DNA from 2 places in the Mesorhizobium sp. M0701 genome. Region 2 is predicted to be linked to the other one. Evidence: predicted binding sites of a transcription regulator. Region 2 holds the regulator's gene; the other holds the start of a gene.
The links. The regulator PhoB, encoded in region 2, activates phosphate uptake and scavenging genes when phosphate is short. The targets are predictions, from matches to a motif close to TGTCATNNANCTGTCAT.

Region 1: NKI24_RS11065 (esterase-like activity of phytase family protein) is a predicted target of PhoB. The motif match lies at 2,907-2,923, and genes of this name have one in related genera.

The regions. Positions count from the first base shown of each region.
Region 1 is NZ_JAMYPO010000008.1:191,386-195,484, reverse strand. It holds partial or broken gene NKI24_RS11075 (MATE family efflux transporter) at 1-188, opposite strand, end outside; gene NKI24_RS11070 (L,D-transpeptidase) at 394-1,182, shown strand; gene NKI24_RS11065 (esterase-like activity of phytase family protein) at 1,328-2,806, opposite strand; gene NKI24_RS11060 (TIM barrel protein) at 3,055-4,044, shown strand; gene NKI24_RS11055 (sugar ABC transporter substrate-binding protein) at 4,087-4,099, shown strand, end outside.
Region 2 is NZ_JAMYPO010000009.1:28,187-32,285, forward strand. It holds gene pstA (phosphate ABC transporter permease PstA) at 1-620, shown strand, start outside; gene pstB (phosphate ABC transporter ATP-binding protein PstB) at 617-1,420, shown strand; gene phoU (phosphate signaling complex protein PhoU) at 1,453-2,160, shown strand; gene phoB (phosphate regulon transcriptional regulator PhoB) at 2,177-2,866, shown strand; gene NKI24_RS11350 (ROK family protein) at 2,876-4,099, opposite strand, start outside.

The sequences.
Region 1 (4,099 bases), on a different contig from region 2:
AGTACGAGGTTTGCATTGGACGTGGCGGTCAGCGCCGCTTCACCGAGGAAACGGCCGACCCACACGGCATTGATCGAGCCGTTGAGCGACTGCAGCACATTGGAGCCGAGCACCGGCAGGGCAAACAGTAGAAGGGTGCGCGGGATAGGCCCACTGGTGAGGTCGCCGGTCTGCCGGCGCGCGGGCATGTTGTCGTCCATGGCAGGCAACTCGGCGAAGGCTTGTCTTGAGTCCGCAATGATTGCCGATTTAACGGGAGAGGTCGATGCGGCGCTGTAAATTCCGCCTGGCGTGCCTTGGTCTAAGCATTTCTCAAACCTTCCGGAATCGTATATTGATCCCGCACGCGTGGGGCCGCATTTTCCTGGATCTCATGGGTAAGCCGGGGGGCTCATGTCCGATATTCCGTTGTTTTTTGAGCGCCTGAACCGGCGCGCCTTTCTTGGTGCATCCGCTCTGGGCGCGGCCTCCGTGGCTCTTTCGTCGTGCACCACGACGGACGTGGCGGCGCCGCCGGTGCCCGCGGCACCAAGCGATCCGGCTCTCGGCGATGCCGCAAGCATGTATGCCGCGCGCAGCGACGAGGGCTATCAACTGCCGGCAATCCCGGTAGCCAAGGTCGATCCGAAATTCGTGCGTCAAATCGTGGCCGAACCGACTGGAGAAAAACCCGGCACGATCGTCGTCGATACTTCCGAGCACTTCCTCTATCTGGTGCGCGACGGCGGCAAGGCAATTCGCTATGGCGTCAGCCTCGGCAAGGCCGGTTTCGGATGGACCGGCAGCGCCGTGGTTCAGGCGAGGAAGAAGTGGCCGGTCTGGACGCCGCCGCCGGAAATGATCCAACGCCGGCCGGAACTGGCGAAATACAAGGACGGCATGCCGCCCGGCCCGCAGAGCCCGCTTGGCGCCCGCGCGCTGTATCTCTTCCGCGACGGCAAGGACACGATGTATCGGCTGCACGGCACACCGGAGTGGGATTCCATTGGGAAGAACGCTTCCTCCGGCTGTGTGCGCTTCATGAATCAGGACATTATCGACCTCTACAGCCGCGTCGACGGCGTCGCGCCGGTCTTCGTGCGCCCGAACCTGTCGGCCGCCGGGAAGATCGCCGCCGTGTCGAACAGGACGGCCGAGCCGATCGATGCCGGCGTGCCAAAGGACGCGGAGATGTTGAGGTAAGTGCCGTCGACTGGATCGTCAGTCGCAGGTTTGCAACGCACTAGGACACCGTCCTTGCGCGGGCGAGCCGCAACTGAAGGGCACGACCGCTCAATCGCGCCAGCTCAGGCGGACGCGTTCCGCGCGTCCGCCTGTATGGGTGCCGCTACTTCTTGGCGAGGCCTGGGAGCGTGACCTGATAGACCAGGAACATGGTGTCGACATCGGCGCCATCCTCGGCCTTGTAGGCCGCGCCTACCTGGAAGCCGTCCTGCGTGAGGAAGTCATTGTCATTGGCGACGAACAGGAAATAGTCGTCGGGCAGTGTTGGATCGAGGACGCTCACCACCGACATCGCCTCCCATTTCTCCGAAAGGTTGTTGCGGTCGTTGGGCGCGCCATTGTGCAACCCGAAGCGGCCGAGCTCGCTCTTGTCGTTGATGTCGATGAACGGCGTCAGCTTGGCCGGCGTCACCGATGGATCGAGCTCACCCGTGGGCGCCAGCGGCTTGTCCTTGTCGAATTCTGTGCCGGCGACATCGGTTGCTGTCGACACATCGACGACGCTGATCTCGCGGTGGAGCGAGGTGTCGCCCTTCAGCCCCTGGCCGTTGCCGCTGTCGCGCGCCAGCATCAGGAAGGTCTTGTCCGACAGCGCCACGATTTCGCTCTGCGCGGCGATCTTGGTTTTGCCCTTGGCATCGGTGAACACCGGCAGCGGCACGACATATTCATGCGCGAGCTTGAGCTGGCCGGGATCCGAGGCATCGTAGACCAGCGCGCGCGTGTTCTGACGCGTCGAGGCGGAATCGCCGCCATCCTGCCTTGGGGCCGACTGCAGCACGGCAATCAGGAACTTCCCGTCCGGCGTCAGCGCCATGCCTTCGAGGCCCTGGTTGTTCTGACGGCCGGTTTCGGGATCCTTCGGATCTGGGTCTGCCGCGCCAGGTCCGGGATTGTTGGAAGCAAAGTTTGGCGTCCCGTGACGCATCGGGACAAGCGCCGCCGGCGGCTGCGTTGCCGACATCAGACGCCCATCGGCGGAGAAGCGGTAGATGTTCGGACCGTATTCGTCCGAGATGAACATCGTGCCGTCGGGCAGCCGTGCGATCGCTTCGTTATCGAGCGCGAGCTTGCCGTTGGCTTCGGGCAGGATCGGCATGTCGTCGGTCGCGGCACGCACGCCGTTGAGCGGATCGAGGCCGGTTGCGTCGGCGCCCTTGTCGTCGCTCAAAAGCATGGTGTCGGCAAGCGTCGCCTTGAGGCCCGATTGTTCCTGGCCGGTGGCCGGCACTGCACCCGGCGCGATCGGGGCGAACTCGAGGGCGATCGTGTTGAGGCGCGGGCGGTAATCGGTGGTACCGACGACATTGTAGCCGCGGTCCGGCAACAGCCATAACGAGCCTTTGTAGCCATCGGCGCCATGCGTCCAGCCGGCAGCGTCGATCGACATGCCTGAGCCGGAGCCAAACGTCTCGCCGAACTTGTCCTTCTGGCTGGCCGGGATGCGGCCGACACCGACCAAGCCCTTGTTGACGAAGCTGACGCCGCCGACGGTCGCGGCGTTTTCTGCCAAGGCCGGAGTCAAGGCGGTGAACATCGCCAGCGCGACGGCGAGGGACGCGGTTCGGTGCAGGTTTTTCATGGAAATCCTCTTTGTGACAAAGCTGCCGGGGCACGAAAAAGCGTCGCGTCGCATCAAGGATGCCGCGAAAGCCTTCGGAGAAGCGATCTAGGACGCGAACATGATACTTGCGTGACAGTGCCGCGCTTGCTTGTCCCCACGTGGTCGCAACTGGCCTAGGTATGGCGAATTCGTCGTCGCCGAGCGAGCAATTAACAACTTTACAAATAATCGTTATTATGTAAAGTTATGACAATGAAAGGTCCCCGATGACTGCCTGTCGTTTCGCCACCCGCCTCAATTCCTTTGCCTCGCGGCCACAGTCCGAGTGGCCCGATCTTGTCGGCAAACCGTCCATGCTGCAAATGGCGGCACGTGCGGCGAAGGTTGCGGAGTTGACCGATCTCGACCTCAACTTCCCCGACCATGTCGGCGAAAAACCTACGGAAATAGCGCGCAAACTCGGCGACATCGGGCTTTCCATCAATGGTTTCGCCATGCGCTACTACTCCAATCCGGCTTTCAAGCTCGGTGCCTTCACCAATCCGGATCCTTCCGTTCGCCGCGAAGCCATCGACCTGACCAAGGCCGGCATCGACGCCACCCGCGAGGCGGGCGCCGGCCTGATGACGCTGTGGCTCGGGCAGGATGGCTTCGATTATGCTTTCCAGGCCGATTATGCGACGCTCTGGCAACACGAAATCGATGGAATTCGTGAAGTTGCGGCGCATGACCCCGATTGCCAGATCAGCCTTGAATACAAACCCAACGAGCCGCGCTCCTACAGCCTGATGCCCGATGCGGCGACGACATTGCTGGCGATCCGCGAGATCGGCCTGCCCAATCTCGGCGTGACGCTCGATTTCGCCCATGTGCTCTACGCCGACGAGCAGCCGGCCTTTGCCGCTGCGCTGGTGGCGCGACACAGCAAGCTGCTCGGCGTGCATCTCAACGACGGCTACGCCAAGCGCGACGACGGCTTGATGGTCGGGGCCGTGCATACGCTGCAGACGATCGAGCTGCTCAGGCAGATCCGTCGAGACGGCTATGCCGGCGCCATCTACTTCGACACGTTCCCCGACATGACCGGGCTCGACCCGGTCCACGAATGCGAAGTCAACATCGCGACTGTCAAGCGCATGCTGCGCGTCGTCGATCGGCTGGAAAAGGACAATCGCCTGTCAGCCGCCGTCGACCGTCAGGACGCGGTCGCCTCGCAGGCCATCGTCCAGGAAGCCATGCTCGGGCCGGACAGCTGAAGCTCCGGCGCCATCACCGTTTTCAACCAGGGAGGAAAGACCATGAAATTTCTGC
Region 2 (4,099 bases):
TCATCGCCGTTGTCGTCGGCACGCCGATCGGCGTGCTGGCGGGAACCTACATGGCCGAGTATGGACGCTTTTCGCGCATCACCACCGTCGTCCGCTTCATCAACGACATCCTGTTGTCGGCGCCGTCGATCATCATCGGCTTGTTTGTCTATGAGCTGATGGTGCGGCCAATGGGACATTTCTCGGCCATTGCCGGCGCAGTTGCGCTTGCCATCCTGGTCATTCCGGTGGTCGTGCGCACCACTGAAGACATGCTCAGCCTAGTGCCGAACGCGTTGCGTGAAGCCGGTGCCGCGATCGGCGCGCCACGCTGGGTGGTGATCCGTTCGGTCGCCTACCGCGCCGCATTGTCCGGCATCGTCACCGGCATATTGCTGGCGATAGCACGCATTTCCGGCGAGACGGCGCCGCTGCTCTTCACCGCGCTCAACAACCAGTTCTGGAGCAGCAATATCAACGCGCCGATGGCCAGCCTGCCGGTGACCATCTTCCAGTTCGCTCTCAGCCCTTACGAGGAATGGCAGCAACTGGCGTGGACCGGCGCACTCATAATCACCCTGACGGTTCTGGGCTTGAGCATCCTCGCCCGCAGCCTTACCGGACGCAGAGAGGACAGATGACACAGATGTTGTCCCCAGACATGACGATGGCCGAAACGGTAGCCGAGAAGACGAAGATCGAGGTCAAGAACCTCAACTTCTACTACGGCCAGAGCAAGGCGCTGAAGGACATCAGCCTGTCGCTGCCCGAGCGCAGCGTCACGGCCTTCATCGGCCCTTCGGGTTGCGGGAAATCGACGCTGCTGCGTGTGTTCAACCGCATCTATGAGCTCTACCCAAAACAGACGGCCGAGGGCCAGGTGCTGCTCGACGGCAAGAACATTCTCGACCGGTCGCAGGATCTCAACCTCCTCAGGACCAAGATCGGCATGGTGTTCCAGAAGCCGACGCCGTTCCCGATGTCGATCTACGAGAACATCGCCTTCGGCGTCAGGCTCTACGAGAACCTCGGCAAGTCCGAGATGGACGGCCGCGTCGAACAGGCGTTGAAGCGCGCCGCGCTGTGGAGCGAGGTCAAGGACAAGCTCAACGCCAGCGGCTTGAGCCTGTCCGGCGGCCAGCAGCAGCGGCTCTGTATCGCCCGCACGGTGGCGGTGAAGCCGGAAGTCATTCTGCTCGACGAACCGGCTTCGGCCCTCGACCCGTTGTCGACCGCCAAGATCGAGGAACTGATCGACGAGTTGCAAGCCGACTACACGATCGTCATCGTCACCCACAACATGCAGCAGGCGGCGCGCGTGTCGCGCCAGACCGCCTTCATGTATCTGGGTGAGCTGGTCGAGTTCGACCGGACCGAGAAGATCTTCACGTCGCCCCGCGAGAAGCGCACGCAGGACTACATCACTGGCCGCTTCGGCTGAGCCGTTCCGATCATGCATATGAGGACAGGACCATGGGCGAACACACAGTCGCTTCTTTCGACGAGGATCTCGAGCAGATCAGCAAGCTGATCCGCGACATGGCCGACCTCGCCGGTTCGATGGTCGGCGGGGCGACCAAGGCCCTGTTGAATTCCGACAACGTGCTGGCGCAACGCGTCGTTTCCGACGACGCCATCATGGATGCGCGTCAACGCGAACTGGACGACCGCGCCATCACCCTCATCGCCAAACGCCAGCCGATGGCCCACGATCTTCGCCATGTGGTCGGAGCGATCCGCATGGCGGGCGACCTCGAACGCATCGGCGACCTTGCCAAGAATATCGCCAAGCGCGTGAGTGCGGTCGGCCTCAGCGCCACGCCGCGGGACCTGTCGCATTCCATCGACGCGATGGCGCAACTGGTTCTCATCCAGGTGCAGGGTGTCATCGAGGAATATGCTGCAGGCGATGCGGCCGCGTTGGCCAAGCTGCGTGCCGCCGACGAGCGCATCGACGTCAAATACACGTCCGTGTTCCGCGAGCTCTTGACCTACATGATGGAAGATCCGCGCAACATCACCGCTTGCACGCACCTGCTGTTCTGCGCCAAGAATCTGGAGCGGATCGGCGACCATGTCACCAACATCGCCGAAAATGCGTATTATGTGCTGACCGGCGAGCAATTGCCGGTCAATCGTCCGAAGCAGGACGAAACGACAATGTCCGCACCGGTGACATGATGGGGGTGCCCAGCCGATGATCGCACCACGCATAATGGTGGTGGAGGACGAGGAGCCGTTGGGTGTGCTGCTCCGCTACAATCTCGAATCCGAAGGCTACCAGGTCGAGGTGGTGACACGCGGCGACGAAGCCGAGATCCGTTTGCAGGAGAATGTGCCCGACCTTTTGGTGCTCGACTGGATGATACCAGCGGTTTCCGGCATCGAGCTCTGTCGTCGGTTGCGGGTGCGCCCCGAAACCGAGCGGCTGCCGATCATCATGCTGACCGCGCGCGGCGAGGAGAGCGACCGGGTGCGCGGTCTTTCGACCGGCGCCGACGACTATCTGGTCAAACCGTTTTCGACACCAGAATTCATGGCCAGGGTCAAGGCGCTGCTACGGCGCGCCAAGCCGGAAGTGCTGTCCAGCGTGCTGAAGGTCGGCGACATCGTGCTCGATCGCGAATCGCACAGGGTCTATCGCAAGAAGAGCGAAATCAGGCTCGGGCCGACCGAATTCCGGCTGCTCGAGTTCATGATGCGGCATCCGGGCCGTGTCTTCTCGCGCAGCCAGTTACTCGATAATGTCTGGGGCGAGACAATCTACATCGACGAACGCACCGTCGACGTGCATGTCGGGCGGCTGCGCAAAGCCGTCAACAACGGCCGGATGCCGGATGTCATCCGCACCATCCGCGGTGCCGGCTATGCGATCAGGGAAGATTGACCCGCCTGGTCATGCTACGTTCTTTCTGACGCTGGGCCTCATTTGCGCGCCCGGCGCGAAAATCTCCTGGTCGACGAAGCTTAACGCCCGCATCGCGCAGCCTTCGCGGATCAGCGGCAATTCGTTCGGCTCTGTATCGAAGGAGATCGAGCCTGAATGCTGGCCGCCGGCGGTCTGGGCGATTGCCTTCCGCAAGGCCGGCTCGATCAGATCGAAGGCGGCGGCACTGGCGCCGACCATCGCGACCGGTGCCGGATCGATCAGCGCGAACAGCGAGCCGAGACCGAAACCCAGCGCTTCGCCGGCCTTGCGGTAGGCCTCGCGTTCCGGCCCATCTTTCTCGCGCGCCCGGGCCGCCAGTGCTCGCATGTCGGCGTCGCTGACGTCGGCGACCGGTTCGCTGTCTTCGCTCATCTGCCTGGCGTTGCGCCAGATGGCGTAGTTGCCGGCATACGCCTCGATGCAGCCGCGCCGCCCGCAACGGCAGAGCGCGCCGCCCGGACGATGGATCATTTGGCCAAATTCGCCGCCCGAGGAATGCGTCCCGGTGAACAGTTCGCCCTTCAGCACCAGCCCCATGCCGATGCCATGCGAAAGCAGGATGGCGATGAAGTCGTCGCGATAGCGATCCGGATTGCGCCAGCGCAAAGCCACCGCCATCATGTTGCAGTCGTTCTCCACCGTTGCCGGGATGCCGAATTCGCCCTCCAGCATGTCGGCAAAGGCGATGTCGGTCTGCGGCGTGATCGGCGACCACAGCATGGCGCGTGCAGGGGAGTCGGTAATGCCCTGAATCGCCAGGGCGATGCGGGCGACACTGCGGACGTCAAGGTCTGGATCCTGCAGCCGGCGCCGGACGATGGCCATGCATTCACGGATCAGCTCGTCGCGCGGCATGGTCAGCGTGTCCAGCCGGCGCTGTTCCTCGGCGACCACCTGTCCCGTATAGTCGATAATGGCGGCCGACAGGAAATTCAGCGACAACACCACGGTCAGCACCGCCGCCGCTTCCGGATTGAGGGCGAGGCCGACCTGCGGACGACCGCGTTTCAACGAAACGGGCTCACTTGCCTTGCTCTCGGCGAGGATGCCTTCCCGTATCAGGTCGGAAGAGATCGCCGATATGGTCGAATGACTGAGGCCGGTGGTAGCTGCGATCTCAGTACGCGATGGCTGGCCGGCCCGGCGCACCGCCGAGATCACCATCGCCCGGTTGCGCCGGCGCAAATCGTC